3 regions of the Protofrankia sp. Cj3 genome follow, and region 3 is predicted to be linked to each of the others. Evidence: riboswitches for the same ligand, from Rfam matches in the RefSeq annotation. Region 3 holds a riboswitch; each other region holds the start of a gene.
What was found. Region 3 has a riboswitch for cyclic di-AMP ahead of MJ783_RS23655 (C40 family peptidase). Riboswitches for the same ligand answer to the same signal wherever they lie in the genome.
Positions count from the first base shown of each region.

Region 1 (5,542 bases), on a different contig from region 3:
AACGGCTCTCGGTGTGGTTCGGTTGTCTGGTGGCGTCGAATCCGCTCAAAGCCGGGAAAGAGCTGTGGAGCAAGAACCGTCGACGGGTGCTGGTGGCCGCTGGCGTGGTCGTCGTTGCCCTCGCCTACGGGCATCACTCACCCGAGGTGAAGACCGAGCGCGCCGAGATTCCGGCGGGCTACGAGTCCGCGGGCCGGGAGCTTGCGGTCCACGCCGAGGCCAAGCCCGAGAAGCCGGTGCCGCTGCTCCTCGTCCTGCATGACGACGAGAGTGACGCGGCGACGATCGAGAAGGACAGTAAGGTGTCCGCGCTTGCTGATCAACAGAAGTTCGCTCTGGTGTATCCGGAGGCGGTGGCCAGTACCTGGCAGACCAACGGTCAGGACGCGCGGTATCTGTGGGACGTGGTCCGTTACGTCGCCAAGGAGCGATCGAACATCGATATGTCCCGGATCTACATCTGGGGTGCGGGAGAGGGCGGCCGCCTCGCGCTCACGGTGGCCTGCGGCCCGCTCGACCCCGCCCAGCAGCCACTGTTCACGGCGGTCGGGACGGTGAACACGGTCGGGCCGCTCCCCGCGTGTCCTTCACGGGTCCATGTCAAGCCAGTGGCTCTTGCGCCAGGGCGGAAATGGAACGAAGCCACGACCAGCGAGCTGTGGAAATTCTCAAAGGACATCAAGGGCTAAGCGGTCGCCGCTCCCTGATCGAACGCCCTATTGCCGGTCACTCTAAGCGGCCACCGAAGGCCACGCGATGATGGTGTTTTCGCGTGGCCTTCGGTCTGAAGCGAGCTGGAGATCCCGGCAATTTGTGGATCAATCCTCGACCCGCCTCGTCGGCTGTCGTTGAGAGGGCTCCCGCCGGTCGGCTTGGCCGGGGGGGTGGCACGGCCGACCAGCGGGAGCCCAGGACCTCCGCCGGCCAAGCGCACTGTGGGGGGGGTTCAGTGCGAAAGGCCGGGGAAGCCCGTGTTCCGCCGGGCATTGCGAGCCGGGGGGGTTGGCTCGATCCGACCAGCGGAAGTCTTTGGAGACATCCAGTTGTGGTTTGGGACCGCCAGACCGGTGTTTATATCGACAACACCGATCTGGCGGTGAGGTTCACGCGTGACCGGAGGGGGAGGACACGCGTGAACCCGCTATATGTTTTTCAGAGGCTGACTGCGTCAGTCATATCAGTGAGATGAAGGAGTCAACGAGCGAGGCCGCTGGCCGCTAACTGACCCGGCCGACTGAGTATGACGTGGTGTAGATATCTCTGAGCGAAACGACTTCACCGGACTTTGGTGCCGCCCACATCTTGCCACCGCCGGCATAGATGCCGATGTGGTAGATGTTTCCCGGCGTACCAAAGAAGATGAGGTCGCCGACCTGCTTATTGTACTGCGACACATGGGCCGTGGCTTCGTACTGTTCTTCCGCGGTGCGGGGGAGACTGCGGCCGAGCTGTTTGAAAACATACTGAACCAGGCCGGAACAGTCGAAGGAGTAGGGGCCCTCCGCACCATACACGTAAGGCTTGCCGGCTTGCTGCGCGGCCAGATAGACAGCTCTTTCACCGAGCGATCCGACTGGCATCGTAGCATCCGCTGTATCGGAGGTGGATACCCGAAACGCGGCAGCAGCGGCCGAGCCGGCGGCCTGCGCCGGAGGCGCGGGGACCGGACTGGGCACCACCGTCATAGTACCAACGTTCGAGGAGCGAGCCGACTGCAGGGCATCCGTTCCGTCGAAGATAGCAGTGATCTGTGTGGTGGTGAGAACCTTGGCAGTGTAGCTCGCAAAGCCCTGCTCGTTAGTATACAGGTGCTTGAATGTTGCCCAGCCGTCAGGCAGCTTTACCTGAATTTTGATGAGCTGGTTTGACAGCGGCGCGTGGGTCGTCCCGTCCTCGAGGGAGAAGCCCATGTCAATGGGCTGGTCGGCCTGTACTGACACGTCCGGATTAGTGACCCTGAGCGCGACACCTGACTTGGGGTGCAGGTCAGCCTGATCGATCACATGGCTGGTGATGGACCCGGGGCCAACCGAGGTGGCCGGGTTGATAACGGACGTGCGCAGACCGGCGAGTGACGCCTGGCTTCCGAACTGAGAGCCAAGGGTGATCCGGGAACTGACCGAAGTCTCGTCCATCCCTGAGTCGGTCGGGGCGCAGCCGGCCAGCGCGACGCCTGACACCGCAACCGTGCCGGTTGTCATCGCCGCGACCGCGGCACGTGCCCGGACGCGGCCGGGGGCCGACGGCGGAGCGGGCGCGCGGTGCCTGCCGCGGGCTGGACGCCCAGGTGTCTCGGCCTGAGGTCGCAGCGAGGACAGCGACGCCGTCGGCGACGAACATGGCCATATTGCCGGATCAAGCTGCACATCGGGCGCAGACAAGACTGTGATCCTTCCCGTTCGCCTGCGAGGTGAGCTGTCGGGTTCGGGCTGGGCTGCCCGGTGGGCCGTGCGACCAGCACACGACTCACTTCACCCCTAGGTCGGCACCGTGGCTCGGTGCCAAACCGGTGGAGGATGGGTCCCCCGCTCCTGCCCTGGTGACGACTCGGAGGGGACACCGGGGCCGTGGGCAGGATTCGGCGTTCGGCCCGGTGTTGTCGTGACGTCGGCGCGAGACTAGTTCAAAAGGATGGTGCCAGCAAATACTAGTCCCTCACAACTACGGCGAGTACTCGCAGAAGTGACCATAGCGGTTCCTCTCATCCTCCTTGCCGATCACTCGCCGCTCTATCTTGATCTGCTGGCCACTGCGACAGGTCGCCCAGACGGAGGCTTGCCATGCCATGACCCACAGGATGCGGAAGATGACATTACGCCATAGCGGTGACGGTCCGGCGACGGGGGGGTGCTTGAGTGCCGACAGCTATATATCGCTGACATGTAGTAGCGAAAATTGTCTTAATGAATAGGCTCGCTAGATTACGCACTGTGTCAGCCGTTATGGGATTTCCCGCTCCGAAATCCGCTGTGCGAGAGGATGTCCGCGGCCTGGGACGGGTCGGCGTCAGCGGCGCCGGGCGCGGGTGTCGCGGCGGGAGAGCAGGCCCGCGGTCTGCAGGACGTGCAGTTCGACCGCGAGTTCGTGAATCTCCGGGGGCAGGGAGCGGTACTGGCCGGACAGGGCCTCGACGGCCGCCTGTGCGCGGTCCGCGAGATCGTCCAGCGCCCGCTGATGGGTGCGCATCTGCGCTCGCTCGTCCTGGATCGCGCGGACCGTCTCCTCCTGCCACCGCCGGGTGCGCATCAGGCGCTCGCTGGCGTCGGCGGCCTGCCGCTCGGCATCCTCCAGCCGCCCAAGGATCTGATCGAGCTGCTCCAGTCTTGTCGCCAGCTCGGCGATAAGATCGTTACGGACCGGGTATGTCGGCTGGGTCATCGGATCGCGTCGCGGATGTCGCGGATGTCGCGGTCGACGTCACAGGTGATGGTGTGGATACGGCGGGGGGCGTCGTCATTGCCACCCACGCCCGCGTTGCGACTGAGAACGGATTGTAACCGTACGCTGCCGCTAGCCCGCGGCTGGGACGGCAGTTGACTGTGAACTCCCGCACGAAGGCCTGACACAGGCGATTACGGTAGCCGACAGCGTGGTCTCCGTGAATCCCGCTGTCGGGTGATATGTCGTTGTTCCTAGTATGAAATAGCTATCGAACGAAGCCGCGGTGCGGTCCTGCTGGGTACGGTATAGTCCTGACGGGCGGTATCCCAGCCGGGTCGGCGGGGCCGCGCCGTGGTAATTCCCATGGCCCGGCCTGTGGCACTGGTTGTGCCAGTTGTGCTGGCTCGAACGGAGGCCACCCGCGTCTGGCGGGAGCTTCGCGGCGCGGCCAGCTCGGTGGATAATTTGCCTGGTATTGTGGCGCCTTCAACACCCTGCTCAATTTTTACACACGGGACGCCACGAAACATGAGTTCGGTCGGTTTTTGGGCGTCAGCCACGCAAAAAATGATGATCGCGGCCTTCTGCTATACCGGTCAGCTCGTCGGTGTATCGGCTCCACCGGCGAGCTGACCGGACCGGCCGCGAAAGCCAGCAGCAATATTCACGAGCGTCCATCATGCTATCAGTTGATATTTGAGCGTACCACGGTACGAGGCTACAGCCAGCCATTCCGTTTGAAGGCTCGGTGCAGGGTGAAGCAGATTGCCGCCATCAAGCAGAGAGCAGCGGGATATCCCCACGGCTGCCGCAGTTCGGGCATGTGCTCGAAATTCATCCCGTAAATGGCGGCAACCGCTGTCGGAACCGCGGCGATGGCGACCCAGGCACTGATGCGGCGCATGTCCTCGTTTTGCGCGATGGCCACCTGTGTCAAGGTCGCCTGAATAATTGACGACAGCAGCTCGTCGAATCGAGCTATTCGTTCGGTGACCTGTTCGAGGTGGTCGGCCACGTCACGGAAGTATTCCTGAATGCGCGGGGCAATCCCGCCGACGTCCGGTTCGGTGAGCGCTCGCAGCGGAGCGGCGAGTGGCGTGACAGCGTGCTTGAGCTCAAGCACCTCACGTTTGAGCTGGTAAACTTTACTGGCATCGGGCGGAATCGATCGGTGAAAGACCGATCCCTCGGCGTCGTCGATGTCGATTTCAATCTTCTCGGTAACCGCCAGGTAATCGTCGACAATCTGGTCGCAGATAGCGTGGAGGACAGCCGACGGTCCGTGGCGGAGCATTTCCGGGTGCGCTTCCAGCCGGCTGCGCAGGGCTTGGAGCCCGCCATGTTCCCCATGCCGGACCGTGACTACGAAATCCTGGCCGAGAAACACCATGACCTCGCCGGTGTTGACGATCTCCGATGTCGAGGTCAGCTCCTCGTGTTCCACGTAACAGGCGGTCTTGAGGACGACGAAAAGGGTCTCCCCGTATCGCTCCAGTTTCGGCCGTTGATGGGCGGTGACGGCGTCCTCGACCGCGAGCGGATGCAGCCCGTAGACATCGGCGATATTGGACAGTTCCGTCGTGCTCGGTTCGTACAGGCCGAGCCAGGCAAAACTGCCGCGGTGATCCCGGGCAACACGCAGCGCATCGGTATGGTGGATCGATCGCGGATCGCGGTAGCCGTCCCGGTATATGTGACACGCGATCACTCGGCCGGGCGGTGTCGAAGGACTCTCCGGGCGTATGCGGCGGCGTTTGGGGACCATCCGGACCAGTGACACGGGCTTGCTCAGGGCGCCGGCCAGCCATCCTGCCGCGGTTGACGGATGGCTGGCGGCAGCCTGTGCGAACGGAAGCTGCCCGTTGTGCCGATTACCGCTGTCGTCAGCAGACTCCTTGTTGTTCATTTCCGGATCATCCTGTTCATGTCCTTCGCTTAATTGTTATGCGGTCGATAGTTATGCCGGTCTGGCTTTTTTGGGTACCAGTGTTTCGGGCGGGCGCTGGCGCGCATCGCCGTGCGGTCGAACGGTGCTTCGCTGGCTGGCGCCACGGCATTGAGTAACCATCCTGTTCCAATCGGTCGCGGCTGGACTTTTTGTGGCCTTCTTGTCAGTACTTCTACCCGTACCTGCCTGATCCTCGTTACCGGCGGGGGTGCT
Region 1 covers NZ_CAKJTR010000029.1:587-6,128, forward strand. The annotation lists gene MJ783_RS06145 (plasmid partitioning protein) at 30-689, shown strand; gene MJ783_RS06150 (C40 family peptidase) at 1,218-2,201, opposite strand; cyclic di-AMP (ydaO/yuaA leader) riboswitch at 2,387-2,558, opposite strand; gene MJ783_RS06155 (hypothetical protein) at 3,007-3,378, opposite strand; gene corA (magnesium/cobalt transporter CorA) at 4,100-5,287, opposite strand.
Region 1: linked by a shared signal. The riboswitch ahead of MJ783_RS06150 (C40 family peptidase) and the one ahead of MJ783_RS23655 (C40 family peptidase) in region 3 are both predicted to bind cyclic di-AMP.

Region 2 (5,479 bases), on a different contig from region 3:
TGCCAATGGCCACCCGCAGTACCTCGGGGAACAGCCGCTGGCCGATGGCCACCGGCCGCGCGATACCTGGGAAGATCCAGAAACGCCCTTTGTCGAGGCCGCGTTCGATCGCGTCGACGGCAGCGGCCGGTGTCATCATAGTGCGCTGCGAGACTGCTCGGGCTGCGGGCATGTCGTCGAGCATCGGGGTTGCCACCGCCGGTGGACAGACACAGCTCACCCGCACACCAGTCCCGCGAAGTTCATGCCGTAGCGTCTGAGCGTAAATGACCAACGCCGACTTTGTCGCACCATAGGGACCGTGTTGCGGCACCGGCAACCAGCCGAGAATCGACGAGAAAAGGACGAGCCGGCCCGATCCCCGCGCGAGATAGCCGGGTAGCGCGGCCGTCACCGCGTTGACTGTGCCCTGGTAGTTCACCGCCATGATCTTCGCGTGCACCGCGGCCGGGGTCTCAGCGATCTTGCCTGTGTACCCGATCCCGGCGGCCGTCACGAGCAGGGTGTGGTGCTGCGAGGTCACGACGTCGGCCATGGCGTCCGCATCGGTGACATCGATGGTGTGCGTCGTCACCTTTCCGGGCCCAGCGTCGTGGAGGACCTTGAGACCGGCTTCGTCCCGATCAACCGCGATAACGTCTGTGCCCTGCCGCACCAGCCGGAGGGCGAGGAGCTGTCCCATTCCGCTTCCAGCGCCGGTCACCAAGGCTCGACGGACGTCGTTCTTCGCTGTCATCGCTCATGCACCAGGTTTCTCGAGAGCCCAGCGCGCGGATCGAAAAAACCCCCTGATGAGGCACCGCTCGCGCACGGTACGGTATTACGCCGCCCGCCTGAAGTCGAGTAGCCCCGCGGGGAGCCGGCGCGAACGAAAAACGGGCCCGGACAAGAAACGACGACACACCGACGGGGCCGTTTTTCCGGGTTTACCACAGACCGCCGCGGCGCGCCCGGCCCCCCAGCCGGAAGATCGATTGTGCGGGTACGCCCGGCCCGGTCCGAGAGCCGGAAGCAGGCGGCCGCTTGGGAGAGACCGGCCGTGGCCGGTCTCTCCCAAGGCTTCGCGAGAGCCTCCCGGTGAACCCGGGCCGGCCGCTCTGTCGAGATACCTGAGGCTATACCTGATATACACAGCGCTGGCGCTGGCGGATCTGACAGACGCCGTGGACGGCGCGAGGGACTCTCGCCGCGTCCTCTCCGGTCGCTAGGCCTTTCCGGCCCAGCAGTGCTTCGACGCGTACCAGGGGCTCGTGCCCTGCTGCGCGTACAGTATCCGCGCACGCATCCACTGTTCGGACACACTGGCGTTCTGCGGCAGGCCAGAGCCACCGACAGCGTGCCACGTGCTAGGCAGGAACTGGAACAGTCCGCCGGCACCGATCGAGTTGACAACCTTCGGGTTGCCGCCGGATTCACACTGTGCAATGGCGGCCAGCACACCGTCGTTGGACGGTGCCGCACTCGCTGGCTGGGACAGCGCGACGCTGCCGCCGCCGATGGCGGCGACGAGTGCCGGTACAGCGATCAGTACCCGAGCACGCGCCTTGATTCGACTGATTCCACGAGCGCCAGAACGTACATGGGACATATTGTGTTGATGTCCTTCCCCACGCCTGCGAGGTGAGCTGTCGGATTCGGGCTGGGACTGCCCGGCCGCGCTATGCGGCTTCACCCCGAGAACGCCTGGCTTCGACGTCCGGAAATGGTTCCCCCGTTCCTGCCACCGTATTGGTTGTCATCGGACGGGGGCAGGACTCGGCGTGCCATCCGATGCGCGCCTTCCCCTCGAAGGCACGGCGAGGACCATACGTGCCATGACCGCCCAGCAGGCAAGGCTCCGTGAAGAGGCACACAGTCCACAGCCGATGTTGCTAACCATCACGGCTGCCGGTAACGTGCGCGCACCCGCGCTTATCCATAGTTGGCCCTGGCCGGCTGGCGCAATTGTGCCGGGGCCGCCACCCAGCCAAAAAAACTGCCCCGCGCGGTAGGTGGGCAGGCGGGTCGGCTGCGTGGTTGTTCGCCGACGGTTGTTCGTCCGCCGTACGATGCCGCGGGGATCCTGCGCATCAACAGTGCCGTGTATGGTGTGGGCAATATGGCTGTCCGAACGCTGATGATCCTGGGCTCTCCGTGCGCGGGAGCCGCTTTCTGGGCGGCTGGCGGTTCTCGCCATATCGCGGTCCAGGCCTGTTGTGCGGCAGGAGCTACCGGCCTGGACCGCGATGAACGGCGCGGTTTCAGCCCATGGCACGACGGCGGCGACGGCGCACGATCCTGCGGGCGCCGATCGCCACCACGAACGCGATGATCGCGGACGCGGTGGGGACAGACGACGGGGGGACAGCTATCCCGCCTTCGCCCGCGGAGACAGCGCCCTTGGGCACCGGCATCGTTGTGGCCGACGGCCCTGGCGCGGATATAGCGGTGGCGGCAGTACCGTTGTTGGTGTCGGTGTCGGACACAACCTGGTAGCGGGTCAGCATGCCGGCGGTGATGTGCTCGTTCACGTGGCAGTGGAAAAGCCAGATGCCGACGTCATCAGGCACCATGTCGGCCACGGCCATGGTGCCGGGGAGCAGCGGAACGGTGTCCATACGCATGCCGCCCACGATCGCGTCGTTACCGTGCCAGTGCGGCGTGTGCATATCCGCCTCGCCGCCCATGCTCATCAGGTACCACCGGACGTGCGCACCCTTTTTCATAGTGATCATCGGCTCGTTGCCAAAGACGTAGCCGTTGATGGCATGCCGCATGTTGGAACGCTCGAAATCAGCATCGTTCAGCGCCGGGTACGGCGGCTTGGCAAAACGGCGGAGATTCTCCTGAAGATACGGGCTCCAATTCTCGTTGACGATCGAGAACAGCGCGAAGATCTCGCGGTCGACGTCGACGGGGCTACCGTCTGGCCGCGCCTTCCCTTTTCCGGTGACAACCATCGGGCCGGTGAGCCCGGCATAGGTGTCGGTGACCTCGTTGGTATGGGAGTGGTACATCCACATGACCGAGCTGCCGTCGTGCGGGCCCGGACCCGCTCGATCGGGCACCAGCCAGGTGTACGTGTGCGTGCCTCCGGTGGGTACGGCGTCGTCGAGCTTGTCCACCCCGGAGGTGTTGTCCGCGTACGGCGTGCCCTCGTTCGCCTTGGTGTAGAAGACGCCGTGCGGATGCACGCTGTCAGAAATCCGGCAGGCGTTGCGGAACACGACTTTGATGGTGTCGCCGACCTCGGCGCGGATCACCGGGCCCAAAAAGCCCAGATACGCATCCTGCGGGAGACGCGGCGCCAGACCGCTGAAGCTGGCGTCGGTGTAACCACGGTAGAGACACTTGAGGTAACTCGTCCCGATCCGGCCGGGCCCGGACTGGACGTATGTCCTTGCTATCGGGTCGAATGCCTGGCCGGTGATAGCATCGCGTCCCTCGGGGGCGTAGTTCCAGACCACCTCGTCAGCACCGATGTAATAGGTGCGCACTCGACCGGTCGGGTGGAACTCCTGGCCGGCGGCGTCGTTCCAGTAGGATGATCGTTCTCCCGTCGCGCCCGTGCCGCCGGCCGCGGTGGGCCCGGCCGCGGCCGCGGGCCCGATCGCGGCGGGCCCGAGGGCAAGCACAAGCGCGCTCCCGACCACCGCTCTGACGCACATCCGCTGCCTGGCACGAACGGTCGTCTCCGCGGACCGTGACGACGACTGCCTCCTTACGCGTACCCGGCTGGCGGTCCGGCCGCCGATACCTGTGCGCCGCATGGCGCGCAACTTATCAATCACGGAGCGTGACAGTAACCCTCCGTGACTTCCCCTGCATAGTGAGAGTCCACAATCCGCCAAAGGATGTGGAAGATGGCACTACGCACGCGCACCGGTCGGGCAGCCGGTCGGCGACACATGCTGGACGGGGCGGGCAGGAGCTTTCAGGCTGCTCGTGGACCGGGTCGCGGATCGCCCGGCCGTGTTGGCAGCCGCATCGGACGCCCTGCCGCCGGAGCCTGCCAGCGGGCTGGCGTTCTCACGCTATCGTGAGCGGATGGGCCTCACCAGTGGACGATCCGCAGGCGCCCGCCCAGCGCCTGCTGTGCGCGTAGCGCGAGCCTCCCGTCAGGATTGACCAGCACCGCATGGTTGGCGGCGGCCAGCATGGGCAGGTCCGCCAGCGAGTCGCTGTAGGCGTGCTCCCACGGCGGCTCGATCCCGTGGGCGGCGAGCTGACGCGGTTTACGCGCTCCATGGTTGTGCAGGCTGCCCCGAGTAACACCGAATCGGCCCCAGACCAGCTGCGAGGAAATCAGTTCCACCTCGCCCAGGCCCAGCGTGTCGAGGAGCGTACGGGCAAGTTCTCGTTCACATGCTGTCACGATCACTACCCGATCGCCCGCGTCGAGGTGGCGGCGCAGTGTGGCGATGCCCTCGGGTATCGTCACGTCCCGTTCGGCCGGGAGCTCCCGGCCGAACGCCTCGGCTCGCGCACGGAACCGGGCGGCATCCAAGCCCAGCAACGCCAGCCGCATTATCATCCGTACCGCGATCGCGCGCAGCGGGCGTACCGCCAGCAGGGGCGTCACCGGCATGACCAGGGCCGCGCGCCATCGGGACCGCGACAGGTGCCGGCGCAGCAGCCGGGTGAACGTGTCACCACGCACCAGCACACCGTCCAGATCGAACAACGCGACCCCGGCGGTCGCGCGTTCAGGCGTCTCGCTCATGCGTGCATCCTTGTCGTGTTCGACGGCGGCCCGCGGAATACAGAATCTGGAACGGACGGACGGTGAGCACAAGCATGACCGAGGGCACAGCAGTCAACCAGACCGATCCGGTGACATGCGCATACCCTGGGTGCACGCATCCGCCGAGTGCTCCGGTCGGGCCCGGCCGGCCACCCGCGTACTGCGACGATTCCGCGCACAACCGGCTGTCGGCCTACCGCCGGCGGCGCGAGCTGTCGGCCGCGCCCGCGGCCGGCCCGGCAACCAGCCCGGCGCCGCTCTCCGGCGGGGCACGCGCGCGCGCGGACGCGCTGGCGGAACAGATCACGGCGCTGGCCACCGGGCTCACCCGCGCGCTGGACGGGTTTGTCCAGGAGATGGCGGCCCTCGGCGATATGGCGGCAACGGAGGCACGGGTCGAGACCGTTGAGGCCGAAGCGGCCGAACGGGTCGCCGAAGCGGTCGCCCGGTCGGTCCGGGCCGAACAGGTCGCCCGCGAGGCGCAGGCCGCGCGGATCGAGGCCGAGGCCGTCGCGGCCGAGGCCGTCGCCGCGGTGGACCAGCTCGACGAGCGGCGGGCCGCTCTGGAGGCCGAACGGGACGCGTGTGCCGCGGCCCGCGACGAGGCACGGGCCGCCCTTGACACGGTGCGCGTCCAAGCCGCGGCCGCCCTTGAGCAAGCCCGGCGGGAGGCCGACGCCCGGATCGAACAGGCCTGTACCCAGGCGACTGAGGAGATCAGCCAGGCTCGTCAGGCCGCGGATGCCGCTGTCGCGA
Region 2 covers NZ_CAKJTR010000142.1:139-5,617, forward strand. The annotation lists gene MJ783_RS17350 (SDR family oxidoreductase) at 1-736, opposite strand, end outside; gene MJ783_RS17355 (transglycosylase family protein) at 1,205-1,588, opposite strand; cyclic di-AMP (ydaO/yuaA leader) riboswitch at 1,596-1,771, opposite strand; gene MJ783_RS17360 (multicopper oxidase domain-containing protein) at 2,241-3,647, opposite strand; gene MJ783_RS17365 (haloacid dehalogenase-like hydrolase) at 4,034-4,702, opposite strand; gene MJ783_RS17370 (hypothetical protein) at 4,765-5,479, shown strand, end outside.
Region 2: linked by a shared signal. The riboswitch ahead of MJ783_RS17355 (transglycosylase family protein) and the one ahead of MJ783_RS23655 (C40 family peptidase) in region 3 are both predicted to bind cyclic di-AMP.

Region 3 (14,706 bases):
TCGGGAGTAGTCAAGGCCGGCCGCGGCGATCTCGCTCGGCCGCAGGGTGACGAGCAGGACATCCGCGCCGGCGAGCAGGCGGTGTAACGACGCCCGGCCCGATTCCGGTCCGTCAAGGACGACGCTGCGCTTACCGAGGTTGTAGTACCAGAATGTCAGGCTTGTGTCGGCGCTGACGACACCGCGGGCGAAGGGGCCGGCCTGGCGCGTCGGTGACCCCTGGGGTGGCTCGACCTTGACGACGTCGGCACCCAGCTCCGCGAGCAGTTTCCCGGTGTGCTCACCGGCGGGGTCACCGGCCCACTCGACGACCGTCAGCCCCGAGTAGGGGAGCGCGGGGGAGCCGGCCGCCGCGGGCGGGGAAGCGGGGGGCACGTCAGATCACACCCGCCGCGGCGAGGCCAGCCATCTCGTCGGCGGACAGGCCGAGGAGCTCGGTGAAGACGTAGGCGTTGTCCTCGCCGAGCAGGGGAGCCGACCGCCAGTTGTCCTGCTCGATATGGGAGAAGGCCACCGGCGTTCCCTCGAAGCGCGCCGGGCCGATCACCGGGTGGTCCAGCTCGAAGAAGATGCCACGATGGGCGAGCTGCGGGTCGATCTCGTTGAGGTCGCGCGCGTCCTGGACGGCACCGGCGCAGACGCCGTTGTCCTGCAGGAGCGTCATGATTTCGTGTGGCGATCGCTGCTGTGTCCATGCGCTCAGGTGGGCGTCGAGCGCGTCGGAGTGGGCAAACCGGCTCTGCTGGCTGGCGAAACGTGGGTCCGCGGCCCAGCCGGGGCTGCCGAGGACGGTCACCAGGCGCTGCCAGTCGGCGTCGTCGAAGACCGCGACGGCCACCCACCGGTCCGCACCGGCACAGGGGTACACCCCGTGCGGGGCGGCTGGCGGATGCTCCAGCCGGTTCCCCAGGGGGAAGCCCGGCCGGCGGGTCGGCCGCGCGTTCACGGTGACGTCGAGCAGGTCGGGACCGAGCAGGCAGACGCCGGCCTCCACGGCGGAGACATCGATTTCCGTGCCCTTCCCCGTCGCGTTGCGATGCAGGACCGCCATGAGCAGAGCCGCGCTGTTGCAGTAGGCGGCCTGGTTGTCCATGTAGGACAGGCCCCATCCCGAAGGCTCCCGGCCGGGCAGGCCGCTGATGAAGGACAGCCCGCTGACCGCCTGCACCACCGGCCCGTAGCTGCGGTAGGAGTGGTGCGGGCCGCTCTGGCCGAAACCGCTCATGTGGGCGTAGATGACCTCGGGGCACAGCGCCCGCAACCGTTCGTAGGTCAGGTTCCAGCGGTCCATGACGCCGGGGGCGAAATTCTCCGTCACCACACTGCTTGCCGCGATGAGCCGCTCCGCCAGCTCCCGGCCTTCGGCTGAGCGCATATTGATCGTTACGCCGAGCTTGTTGCGGTTGTAGTTGTTGAACAGCCCGCCCTTGTCCGGATCGGGATGCGGATCCTCCTCCCCGAAGGAACGGGGATCATTCTTGTAGAACGGCAGCCGACGTGGCATGTCGAGGCGGGTCCGGTCTTCGATTTTGATGACTTCGGCGCCGAAGTCCGCGAGCATGCGGGTGGCGACGGAGCCGACGCCCATCCAGCAGAAGTCGGCTATGCGGATACCGGTCAGCGGCCCGCGGCGGGCCCGGGGCCTCCGTTGCCGCGTCTGCCGCGTCGAGTCCCGCGTCGGCGACTGCTGAGTGTCCACCGTGCCGCCTCCCTGGGGTCGGATGCGCAGCCAACTGTATTTCTCATGATGAAACGCCGCAAGCCCCTGATCGCGCCATGTCCGCCCCGCTGCCGGCGGGCCGGGCCGGGGTGACTCTTGTGGCTTTTCATCATGACGAATATCGTGCCAATCCGATATGGATCGATCACGTGCCGGTGCGGCCCCACGGCCCCGCGGGTGTGCGGGCGGGGCGGACCGGGTTGGGAGGAGCCAGCAGTGACTGGTAGCCGGGAATGGCACCTGGTCCGCCGTCCCACCGGGTGGCCGACGGACGACGACGTGGCCTTGGTGGAGGTTGACGTACCCGGCCCCGGGCCGGGCGAACTCCTCGTGCGCAACACCGCGATGTCGGTGGAGCCGTATATGCGCGGCCGGATGAGCGAGGCGGTCTCCTACACCGAGCCCTACGCGCTCGGCGCGCCGATGCTGGGACACGCGGTCGGCACGGTGATCGCGTCCGGTGAGCCTGGCATCCCGGCCGGCCGGTCCGTGGTCCACCAGGCGGGATGGCGGGAGTACGCGCTGGTCCCCGCCGCGGCCGCCGAACCCGTCGACACGGACGCTTTTCCCGCCTCCACCTACCTCGGCGCCCTGGGCATCACGGGCATGACCGCCTATGTCGGGCTGTCGCACGTCGCCGCGTGCAAGCCCGGGGAAACCGTGTTCGTCTCGGCCGCGGCCGGCGCGGTGGGTGCCACCGCCGGCCAGATCGCCAAAGCCATGGGCTGCCGAGTGATCGGCAGCGCGGGCGCTGAGGCGAAGGTTCGTTTCCTCACCGAGGAGCTCGGATATGACGCGGCGTTCAACTACCGTGACTCGCCCGTGCGGGCGTCGCTCGCCGTGGCGCTGACGGAGGTGGGCGCGGACGGCCTGGACGTCTACTTCGACAACGTCGGGGGAGAGCAGCTGGAAGCCGCGATCCGGGTCATGCGCCCGTTCGGCCGCATCGCGCTCTGCGGGGCGATCTCCACCTACAACGCGACCGAACCCGTGCCCGGTCCGCGCAACCTGCTGCTGATGATCTGGCGCCGGCTGCGGATGACAGGCTTCCTCGTCAGCGATCATGCTGACCAGCACGCCGCTTTCACCGGTGACATGTCGCGCTGGCTGCGGGCGGGCGCGGTCCGCAGCGTCGAGACGGCTGTCCACGGCGGTGTCGAGGCCGCCTGGCCGGCGTTCCTGGCGATGCTGCGCGGTGACAACGTCGGGAAGATGATCGTCCATTTCGGCTCGTCCGCGGTCGGTGACGTGGATCACTGATCGCTCTTGACAAGACTAGTTCGTTATAAGGAATCTGTCCCCAGCCTCGGCCGCGGCCGTCGACGGGGGGTGGGACGCGCGGCCGGAAGCGACACACCGGAACGGGGCACCAGGCGGGTGGCCCCACCGTGGGTACCGGGCTGCTCCGGGGCGGGGCCCGGCACAGCGGCCCAGCGTGGCCCGCTCGCACCGCGACCGGGTTTCACCATCTCAGGAGGAGAACGGATGACAATCGTGAGGACGTTCGAAGACGTCCGCGACCGCGTCAACATCAGTGACACGCTCTGCCGCTACTGCTCCACGGTCGACCAGAAGGACTTCGTCGGCTTACGCGCGGTCTTCGCCGAGGACGCCCGGATGCGTTTCTGTCTGGGCGGTACGTGGAACGAGTGGGTCGAGGGCGCCGACGCCATCGTGGCGTGGATCGACAAGATGACCGCGGACCGCGGTTTCCAGCACCACCTGCTGTCCGTCTACCACGTCGACATCGAGGGCGACCAGGCCTCGACACTTGCCTACCTCACGTCCCACCAGGTCGCCGCCGACGATCCCGACCAGGTCATGCAGATGTCCAGCCGTTACCGCAACCGACTGCGCCGGGACGGCGAGGGCTGGCTCATCACCCAGATCGAGCTCGAGGTCGGCTGGATCGAGATCCGGGCCTTCGACCAGAGCCAGGCGATCGGCTGATGCCGGCGTCCACACCGGCATCTATGGCGGGCGGCATGCCACCTGCCGGCAGCTGCCCGGTGATCAACTATGACATCATGTCCCCGCGGCCGGTGCTGACCGCCGTCCGGGAGATGGCGGAGCTGCGCGAGGCCGCCCCCGTCTGCTGGAACAGCTTCGGGACCGGTTTTTGGATGCTCACCCGTTACGAGGAGTGCCGGGAGGCGTATCAGGCCCCCGAGATCTTCGGTAGTGATTCGGTGATCGTCCTGGACCCGAACCCTGGCTACCGCTGGATTCCGACGAATGTCGCCCCGCCCGAGCACAGCCGGTACCGCCAGATCCTCAACCGGCCCTTCTCACCCCGCACGGTCGCGGGTATGGCCCCCCGGATGCGCGAACTGTGCAACCAGACCATCGACACCTTTGTCGGCAGGGGCGGCTGCGAGTTCGTGGCCGACTTCGCGGCGGTGTACCCGACCCGGGTCTTCTTGTCGATCATGGGTCTGCCCGCGGCCGACGACATGCTGTTCGTCGACTGGGTGGACACGATCTTCGACGCCTTCAGCGATCCCGCGGGCCAGGCCCGGACGATGGCGGCGATGGGCGCGATGACGGAGTACTTCGTCAGGGTGGTCGCGGACCGGCGGGCGGCCCCGCGTGATCCGGCGGCGGATTTCGTCAGCTACCTCATGACGGAACGCTACGAGGATCGGCCATTGCGCGACGACGAGATCCTGCAGATGTGCGTCGTGCTCGTCCTTGCCGGTCTGGACACCGTCAAGAGCCAGCTGAGCTACTCCTTCCACCATCTCGCGACGACACCGGAGCACCGGCGGCGGGTGGCGACCGACCCGGCCGTGGTGCCCACGGCGGTGGAGGAGTTCCTGCGGGCCTTCCCGATCATTCAGGACGGCCGCAAGGTCACCCGCGACGTGGAGTTCCACGGCTGCCCGATGAAGAAGGGGGACATGGTGCTGCTGACGCTGGGCGCGGCCATGCGCGACCCCCGGTCCTTCCCGGATCCCGAGCGGGTCGATCTCGACCGTACGGCCAACCGGCACATCTCCTTCGCGGCCGGGCCGCACCGGTGCCTCGGCTCCCATCTCGCTCGGGCCGAGATGGCCGTCGCCCTGCGGGAGTGGCACCGGCGTATCCCGGACTACCGGCTCGCCTCCGCCGAGCCGGTGCTCGAGCGCGGTGGCGCGGCCGGGCTGGTCGCGCTGCCGCTTGCCTGGGAGCGGTCATGACTGCCGAGCCGACGACCGAGGAGGAGCGCGCCGTGGAGATCATGATTGATCCCGCCCGCTGCACCGGGCACGGCCGCTGCTATTCGCTGGCTCCGGACGTGTTCGACGCCGATGACGATGGCTTCTCCCAGCCACGAGGCGTTGCCTTCGCCGCGGCCGCCGACCGGGCGCAGGCGGCGTGGCTCGGTGCCCGCTCGTGCCCGGAGGAAGCGATCACGGTCATGGCCGTCGAGCGGACCGGCGAAAGCCGCGACCTTGCTGAATTTCCTCATAAGAAATAATGTTCGTCACATCAGGGCGCTCATAGGCCGGGGCGACCGCCATGCCCTCGGTGCCCCGGCAGGTGCCCCCGAGAACGGTGAAGGGAACGGTGTCATGGCCGAGGCGTCGGTGATCGACGGCATCAGGGTGATCGACACGGATACCCATGTGATCGAACCCGCTGATCTGTGGACGTCGCGGATCTCCACGGCGAAGTGGGGTGACCTGGTCCCGCACGTCCGCTGGGACGACGACCGCCAGGAGGAGGCGTGGTACTTCGGCGACGCGCGCCTGTCGGCCACGGCGGGCGGGGCGATGGCCGGCTGGGGCGAGTTCCCGCCGAAGCACCCCCGCCGGCTCGCCGACGTCGACCCGGCGCTGTGGAACGCCCCCGACCGGCTGCGCAGAATGGACGAGTACGGGATCTGGGCCCAGGTGCTCTACCCCAACGTGGCGGGGTTTGGCACCGGGAGGTTCCTCGGGCTCAAGGACCCCGAGCTGATGCTGCGCTGCATCCAGGCGTACAACGACTACCAGACCGACTGGGCGAGCGCGGACCCGCGTCGCCTGCTGCCGATGGCGGCGCTGCCCTTCTGGGACCTGGCGGCGAGCGTGGCCGAGATCGAGCGGACGGTCGCGATGGGGCACAAAGGTGTGATCATGGCCCAGGAGACCGAGTTCTTCGGCCTGCCGCTGCTCGGTGATCCCCACTGGGACCCGATCTGGGCGACCGCCCAGGACCTCGGCGTCCCGGTCAACTTCCACATCGCCTCAGGTGACCTCTCGCTGATCGAGAAGAACGTCCCCGGTAACGGGATGCACGCGAACTACGCCTCGGTCGGGGTCTCCTTCTTCATGGGCAACGCCCGGGCCATCGCGACCGTCATCTGCGCCGGGATCTGCCACCGCTTCCCGCGGCTGAACTTCGTCTCGGTCGAGAGCGGCATCGGCTGGCTCCCGTACGCCCTGGCCGCCCTGGACTGGCAGTGGCGCAACTGCGGTGTCCCGCTCGAACACCCCGAGTACGACCTGCTGCCCAGCGAGTACTTCCAGCGCCAGATCTTCGGCTGCTTCTGGTTCGAGCGCGAGACCGCCCGGCAGGCGATCGAACTCCTCGGTCCCGACAACTTCCTCTACGAGACCGACTTCCCGCACCCGACGAGCATGTCGCCTGGTCCGGCGAGCGCGGCGGTCCGACCGGACCTGTTCATCGCGGCGGCGTTCGCGGACCTGCCCGGCGATGTGTCCCACAAAATTCTGCACGACAACGCGGCCCGTATCTACCACCTGGACTGACCTGAGAGCGTGTGTGAGATCGGGCTTGCGATCAGTGAGCCGGAATGACGATCTCACACACGCTCTGAAGCCCACGACAGCGGTGCGGTGCTGGCGATGCGGATGGAGATGGCTGATTGCTGTTGGTCACGAGTGTTTGACCTTCTCCTGTAGTCAACAGTGTTGACGACCCACGCCCGCGATTTGATCTTTAATGTTGACCGTTCCTTGTGCGCGAGCTGGCCAGCCTGCTTTGCTGGCAAAAAATCGATGATTGTCAGCTGGATCCGCGACAGCTCGCCTTGCGGGCGACGCGAGCCGGCGTGACGGAGGTGCACGTGCCCGTTGATTTTGATCACGGCCCGGTGGTCGACGATCTCACCCGGCGTACCGCCGAATTTGTGCGGACCGTCGTCATGCCCGAGGAGGAACGCTTCGGGGGCGTTGCCGCGCGCGGCGGCGACGCGATGCGCGCACGGCTCCAGCAGGCAGCCAAGGATGCGGGGATCTTCGCCCCGCACGTACCGGCGCTGTACGGCGGGCACGGCCTGGACATGCGCGGCCGGGCGCCCGTGTTCGAGGAGGCGGGCTACTCGCTGTTCGGCCCGCTGGCGCTGAACATCGCCGCTCCCGACGAGGGCAACATGCACCTGCTCGAGGTCATCGCGACGGCCGGGCAGAAGGAGCGCTACCTGCGGCCGTTGGCAACCGGTGCGGTGCGTTCCTGCTTCGCGATGACGGAGCCCGCGCCCGGAGCGGGGTCGGATCCGACCGCGCTGACCACACGCGCGGTGAAGGACGCGGGCGGTTGGCGGATCGACGGCCGCAAGTGGTTCATCAGCGGCGCGGACGGCGCCGGATACGCGATCTGCATGGCCCGCACCTCGGGCGAGCCGGGGCAGCGCGGCGGGGCGACGATGTTCCTCGTCGACGCGGGCAACCCTGGCATGAAGATCGTCCGTCATATCGAGACCCTGGACGAAAGCCTGTACGGCGGCCATTGCGAGGTGCTGTTCGACGGCTGCATGGTAGCGCACGAGGCTGTGCTCGGCGAGGTGGACAAGGGCTTCGACTACGCCCAGGTCCGCCTCGGCCCGGCCCGGACGACCCACTGCATGCGTTGGCTGGGTATTGCCCGGCGGGCCCAGGACATCGCCGTGGCCAGGGCCGCGGACCGGCGGCTGTTCGGTTCCCGGCTGGCGGAGCTGGGCATGGCTCAGGCGATGATCGCGGATAACGAGATCGACATCGCCGCGTCCCGTGGGCTGATCATGCAGGCCTGCTGGGAGCTCGACCAGGGCCGTTCCGGAGCCCAGTCGACCGCGATCGCGAAGACCTTCACCGCCGAGGCCGTGTGGCGGGTCGTCGACCGCTCGCTGCAGATCTGCGGCTCTCTCGGTATCTCCGGGGATGTGCTGTTGTCGCGCTTCCTGCGCGAGGTGCGTCCCTTCCGCATCTATGACGGACCGTCGGAGACCCATCGCTGGGCGATCGCCCGCCGGGTGGTCCGTCGGCACCATGACAGCCGTCCAGACGCACCATGACGGCTGGTAGCGCCAACCTGTTTCCGGTTGTTGTCCGTGGGCTGCCTGGCCGGATGGTTAACACGAACGGTAACCAACTTGCGGCGAAATTCGCGGAAAATTAGGCCTTGCGGTCACAGGGCGTAGTTCGCTACCGTGGCCGGGCTCTCAGTAGCACCGGGCCGGACGCCGAGTTCTGCCCTCGGCCCGGTGTCCCCTCCTCACCATCGCCAGGGCAGAAGCGGGGGACCCAGGTCCCGCCGGGCGTCGTTGCCACTACGACGTCCTTGGGGTGAAGCCGGCCGCACATCCCGTGCGTGCCGACCGGGCTTCCCGGCCCGAACCCGACAGCTAACCTCGCAGGCGTACGGGAAGGATCATCGTTGCCTGCAGATCAGGCGTGCTCAGATCCGGCCGACACGATTATTTCCCGCCGCGGTCGTCACCGTGCGCAGCCGGTCAAGCCCAGTTTTGGCCGTCGCTCCGCGCGCGCCGTGGTTGCCGCCGCGGCTACCGGTACCGTTGCCCTGACCGCTTTGTCAGCCCCGGCGCTGGCAAACGACACCGGGGCCGACAGCCCGACCGATGCGCCCCAGGCCACCGCCGCCGTGCCGGCCTGGGCCGGTGACACCACCGCCGCGGGAGCCCCCGGGACAGCCCCCGCGGAGCCCGGTCCGGCCACGGGCGCCACGGGCGCCACGGGGGCGGAGGAACCAGCACGTGGGCTGGCGGGACAGCAGGACCAGAACAGCGCGTCAACGCAGCAGGACAGCGCGTCGCTGTCCGCCGGGAGCCTCGGCGAGAAGGTTGTCTACCTGGCATCGAAGCAGGCGGGTAAACCGTATGCGTGGGGCGCGCAGGGCCCGAACTCCTTCGACTGCTCTGGTCTTGTCCAGTACATTTACAAACAGCTCGGCCGCAGTGTGCCGCGGGTGACCGACGCCCAGTACGCGGCGTCGCGGAAGATATCGCAGGATGCCAAGCAGCCCGGCGATCTCATTTTCTTCGGTCAGCCCGGAAACATCTACCATGTGGGAATCTACGCCGGGAACGAAATGATGTGGGCCGCGCCCCACACCGGCACCGTCGTTCGGCTGCAGAAGATTTATTCCGCGAGTTATCTGGTCGGCCGCCTGGGGTGATGACCGGGCCGGACCGCCAGGCGGGTACGCGCCGATCAACGTTACTGATCCGATCAACGATACTGAGGTGAACTGGCTGCTCATGTCCAGTGGAACACTATCCAGCGGAACACACCGAAGAAGTCACCGGAAAATGCGAGGAAAAAGCCACCGGAAGCAGCCCGAACGCAACCGCGGCGCGGTGGCTGCCGCCGCCGGTGTCATCGGCGCGACGGCGGGCATGATGCTGACCGCGAGTCCGGCGAGCGCGAGCCCCGTGGCTCCGCCCAGCACGAGCGCTGTCGCTCCAGGAATTGTTTCTGACGCTGCCATCGCCGGTGCTGGCAGGAACGCGGGGCTGGCTGGCTGCGCCGGGATACCGCTGGGAACCTGGGTCGCGGTCGCACTGGCCGAGTCCGGCGGCAACCCGGACGCGCACAATTCCAGCGGCGAGGATTCCCGCGGACTATGGCAGATCAACATGCGGGCGCATGCGAGCTGGGTCGGCGGGGCGGATCTGTTCGATCCAGCCGTCAACGCACAGGCCGCCAGGCGGGTATGCGACGTGCAGGGCATCGGAGCATGGAGTACGTACACCAACGGCTCCTACCGCCGGTACCTCGGGCGGGGCGCGGCGGCTGCCGCCGCCGCCGGCGCGGGCGGTGACAGCGGCGCAAGCGCTTACCCGGCCGTTCCCAGCGGCCCTGTCAACACTTCTGCCCAGGCCGACGCGCCCGGTGTGGCAATGGCACGACCGGACGCGCCGGCTCCCCGCGTGCAGGCGGTCCGTTACACGCACCGCCTGCGTCCCGGCGTCCGTCAGATTCAGCGGCAATTGGCCGGGTACGGCTACCCGGTCGCGGTGGACGGGAATTTCGGGCCGCGCACCACCGGAACAGTAAAGGCCTACCAGCGCCGGCACGGGCTGGTGGCCGACGGCGTTGTCGGTCCGCGGACCCGCGCCGCGCTGTTCCATTCCGCCGCTTAGTGGTCGTTGAGCGCTCGTTGAGCGGTCGACAAGAGGGGACGCGGCGACGCACGGGCACCCCGGCACCCCGGTCGCCACCTCCGGCGTTATCCCTGCGCATGGGTATCACGCTGGGCATATACAGCTCGCGGCAAAGCGCGGTTTTCCGCAGAAAATCCGCAACGGAGGACATGGATATCTGTGCCCCTGTTGCCGGGCGCTCGTGATTTCCGGTTGACTCCTGGTTCGGGTGTCGTAGATTGAGAGGCTCCGGCAACAGGACTGTCCGGCTCGCGCCGCCCGGGCGGCGCCTCGCGTCGTTGTCGTCGGTCCACGCCCAATACCAGGGCGCATCCTTCCGCGGCCTCGCGATCCATCCACCCGGACGCCGCTGCCTGATCGAACGCTCTGCTGCCGGAGCCTCGCATGGCTGAAAAACGACGACTCGTGGTGGAGGCGATCGAATGGAGCAGCAGCAGGCGCAGCAAGTTGAGCAGTATCTACGGCAGAACTGGCGGGAGATCCGGTATCAGATACTTGACCAGTTCGTCCAGGTGAGCACCGCGGACCTCGAAGCCGTCTCCAGCGTCAACGACCTCGTTCGGCGGATCGCGGACAGATCGCACTATACCGAGCCGTACATCGAGGCACGCCTACGCGAACTGGTCGGTGTCACGGCGGGCACCGGCCAGGCGGCACAGGCCGGCGGCGAGGCCGGGCCAGCGGGCGCCGAAGCCGAGCAGCCGGGCGCCGAAGCCACTGGCGACGAGCAGGCCGAGCCCCTCGGCGGGTCCCGGCAGGCGTTCGGCGGGCCGGAGCAACAGGCGGATTCTGAGTGAGAACAGTCCACGGCTGATCCCGGCCAGGGCACAAGCGCCCTGTTGCCGGGCGCGCATAGCCTCCCGGCGTCGCTCGGGTGGCACGTGTGGACCAGCGCGACATCACGGGCGCGGACGGCGGCGGATGCCGCGCCCAGACCGCGATCATAGCGTCGGTGTGTGCGGACCGGATACACAGAGCACCCCCAGCGGGCCGCCGCTGGGGGTGCCTGCCGGCTTGGGGCCTATGCTCTTCTCTGATCACCATGATGGCCTGTACTGTCACAAACAGCAGCAGACATTCAGGGGGGGCTTAGTTGCTGCGAAGAGGCCATTATTGCCGCACAGTGGGTGAAACGGGCGTTGCCGGGCGAGGCCCGGCCCGATTACGGGCGTTGTTGCCCGCGGCCGGGGCGGCCGTCAGCGTCGTGGGCCTGCTCCTGACACTCGCCCTGGGGTCGTTCATCCTCCGTTGGGGGGTGCCGCCGGTATCCGCGTTTGCCCCACTGGGAGCTGCCGGTGACACCGCCTTTGCGATCCGTGTCGTTGAGCTGCCGGAGAAGGTCGACCGAAGCGTTCTGGGAAATCTGAACACCCTGCTCAAAGGCATACCGGAAACTGGCGGAGCCGTTGTGGTGCGGGTGGCCCGCGCCGCCACGCTGGCCAATGACCCCACCACGCTGACCGATCTGGACTCGATCTTCCGTCGTCGTGCGGTGCTCGCCGTTCAGGCCCTGTCGTCTCAGGCCGTGCCGCTGGCTGGGCCCGCGACAGGCGGTCCAGCGGATCTCGGGACGGCTGGCTCGCTGCTGCTGGCGATTGCCGACCACCGGTTCGCTGACTGGGACCAGGCCCGCGGCGCGCTGTCCCATAACCACGGGCTGGCGCTGTCCTGCGTGAAGGAATGTCAGGAGCAGGTGGCGGGCACCCCGGCGGAACGGACCGCGGGCATGTACACGACCAGCGGTGATTCCTTTTTCCTGGCTGTCGTCCTTGGGCGGGTGTCACAGGTGGAGACGCTGGGTAGCCTGGCCGATCCGGCTCAGCCGTCCGCCAGCCCTTCCCCGACGGCGCAATCACCCGTGACCCCGCCGGGGTCCCCGCCGGCTCAGCCCCATTCGGTACTGTCATCGATACTGTCGACGCTGGCCTATGTGCTGGTTGCGGGCGTGATGCTCGTGCTTGGCTTCGCCATCGGCCGCCGGCGCGGGGACCATGCCGGGGAGGAGCCCGCCAGTGACGCGGACAGCATGGACGGGGGGCGGGCCCAATCACGGCCAGTGTCACCTGTCGCGCCGCCAAACATAGCCGTCAGCCAGCTCGGCACGGTGCATTCCGCTTTTGGCCCGCAGGGTTATGTCGCGGTCGACGGGGGGCTCTACCGGGCCCGATGGATGGGGGGTCCCGACGCGCCTCGGCCCCGCGTCGGCAGCCAGGTGGTGTTGAGGACGCACGAGGTGGATGGGTTGCAGGCGTGGCCGGCGCAAGGCCGCTCCGGGCCTCGTCCATAGCGTGCGCTGAGACATCCGGCGCGGTTCGGAGCCCATGATCGTGTTTTTTCGGCCTACTGGAACTGGGAACGGGGACAGATCACACCATGGCACCTCGTAACAGCCCCGACCGGGCAACGGACCGCCGTCAGCCACGGGACGTTATTGGGAACATCCCCATTCCCCGGCCCAGTCATCGCGTGCTCGTGGTCCTCTGCATGGACACCTCCTATTCCATGCGCGGCGAGGCGATCGACAAGCTCAACGACGCGCTCGCCAGCTGGGCGCGAAGCATGCACGCGGGCGAGAAGATGGCGGCGACCACCGAGTTCGCGCTCATAACGTTTGGCGCCGGGGGAGTGCGCAAGTGGCGTGGGGACGAGAGTTTCGATCCGCGCAGCGACCGGACTCCGTTCGTCCCGGCCCATAGTTTTCGGCCACCGAAGCTGAGCGCTGACGGCGTGACACCGCTGGTTGAGGCGATTCGGCTCAGTATCTCGGTTATCGAAGCACGTAAGCGGCAGCTGGCCCAGGAAAAGGTGACCTGGAAGCGGCCGCTCGTCTGGCTTGTCACCGATGGCAGGCCGACCGACGAGGAGGGGAAGCCGGCGTCGGACTGGCACCCGCTGGCAGGAGAGATTCGCGGCCTGGAGGCGGCTCAGAAGCTTGCCCTCTTCGCGATCGGCATCCCACCCATCGACGATCTGGGCCAGGAAACCCTGCGCGCGTTCGCGCCGGAACGAAACATGGTATACGGCCGGTTCGATTTCAGTGACATCCTGCTGCAACTGGACCGCAGCGTGGAGGATCCCAACTACAAGCTGCGCGGTTACCAGCCGAGGCAGGCGTGACCTCCGGCCGGCAGCCCGCCCGGCCGCCCGCGCCCACGGGAAGAAGCGCGGGCGGCGTCCGGCCCTACCGTTGGCGTATCCGGGGGGCCAGCGTCCAGGGCTATTCACACGTGCGGGAAGGGAAATGGTGCGAGGATTCGTTCGCGCACCTTTCACTGTACGAGCGGGGATCCCTGCCCGACGTCCACGTGCTGGCGGTGGCCGACGGCGCCGGATCCGCCCCGCGATCAGCCGAGGGATCCCGGCTCGCGGTCGCGATGGCCACCCGGCTGGTGCGCGACCGGATCCACCCCAGCGGCCGGCCCGCGACCGCGCCTGACCTGCGCCAGCTGTTGGCAGCCGCGCATGAGGAAATCGTCACGGAGTTTCGTCGAGTTGTCACCGCGGTCGCCGGGCGGGAGCACATCGGCGAGTTCGCGACGACACTGACGGTTGTCGTGCTTGCCTATCCCCTGATCGGTTATCTGAGCATCGGAGACGGCTTCATCGTCGTCCGCACCGGTGAGGGGGGACAGACCAACCTGCATCTGCTCGACGCCGGGAGCGCTGACCCCGAGCACGCCAGCCAGACGGTCTTCCTGACCTCGGACACGAGCCGGGCTGCCCGGGTGAACGCGGTCTACGACCCGTGGATCACCGGTGTGTTCATGTCGACCGACGGTCTGATCCCCGTCACGCTGCGACGTGACCCGGAGGGCCGGCTGGCGGTGGCTACCGAGCCGGTGATCGACACCGTGCTCGGATTACTCGACGATGATCATTTTGATGCCTCCGGGCTCGTCCAGCTGCTGCTGCGGGAGGCGGTCACGGAAGTGACCCAGGACGACACGACGCTGCTGGTGGCGGTCCTGTGTCGGTGACCGAGATTTTTGTGGACGGACGCAGGCTGACCTGTTCCACTGTCCTCGGCAGCGGAACCGAGTCGATTGTCTACGCCGTGGATGCTGATTCCCGGCAGGCCGTGAAGATCTACCGGGAGCCCGACGCCGAGCGCGGCCGCCGTCTTGAGCACATGCTCCGGGCTTTCACCGCGTCGCAGTTCGTCGAGCCTGGATCCGGCCATCCGGGACTGGTATGGCCGCAGGAACTGGCCCGCGATTCCGCCGGGGCGGTGCTCGGGTACGTCATGCGCCGTTCCAACGATCATCCGCTGAGCACGCTCCTGGAGCACCTCACCCGCCTGACAGTATTCCCGGACAAGGACTGGAGATTCCTGCTGGGGGTGGCCAGCAACCTGGCTCAGCTGGTCGCGATCCTGCATGACCAGGAGATTGTCGTGGGTGATCTCGCGCCATCCAACATCCATGTCCGGGCGGACGGCCTGATCAGCTTTCTTGACTGTGACTCGCTGCAGTTCTCCCATGCCGGCGAGGTGTTCTCATGCCATACCGTTACCCCGGAATACGCCGCACCTGAACTGCTGCCCGAGCTGGCGGGGCCCAAGAGCGTCGCAACGGACAGGTTTACCCTCGCCGTGCTGGTGTGCCAGCTGCTGCTGTGC
Region 3 covers NZ_CAKJTR010000071.1:2,056-16,761, forward strand. The annotation lists gene MJ783_RS11765 (CaiB/BaiF CoA-transferase family protein) at 1-375, opposite strand, end outside; gene MJ783_RS11770 (CaiB/BaiF CoA-transferase family protein) at 377-1,699, opposite strand; gene MJ783_RS11775 (NADP-dependent oxidoreductase) at 1,937-2,980, shown strand; gene MJ783_RS11780 (nuclear transport factor 2 family protein) at 3,206-3,670, shown strand; gene MJ783_RS11785 (cytochrome P450) at 3,670-4,899, shown strand; gene MJ783_RS11790 (ferredoxin) at 4,941-5,180, shown strand; gene MJ783_RS11795 (amidohydrolase family protein) at 5,275-6,456, shown strand; gene MJ783_RS11800 (hypothetical protein) at 6,510-6,794, opposite strand; gene MJ783_RS11805 (acyl-CoA dehydrogenase family protein) at 6,774-7,979, shown strand; cyclic di-AMP (ydaO/yuaA leader) riboswitch at 8,177-8,338, shown strand; gene MJ783_RS23655 (C40 family peptidase) at 8,342-9,100, shown strand; gene MJ783_RS11815 (peptidoglycan-binding protein) at 9,234-10,067, shown strand; gene MJ783_RS11820 (hypothetical protein) at 10,511-10,885, shown strand; gene MJ783_RS11825 (hypothetical protein) at 11,212-12,375, shown strand; gene MJ783_RS11830 (hypothetical protein) at 12,591-13,205, shown strand; gene MJ783_RS11835 (PP2C family serine/threonine-protein phosphatase) at 13,202-14,065, shown strand; gene MJ783_RS11840 (hypothetical protein) at 14,056-14,706, shown strand, end outside.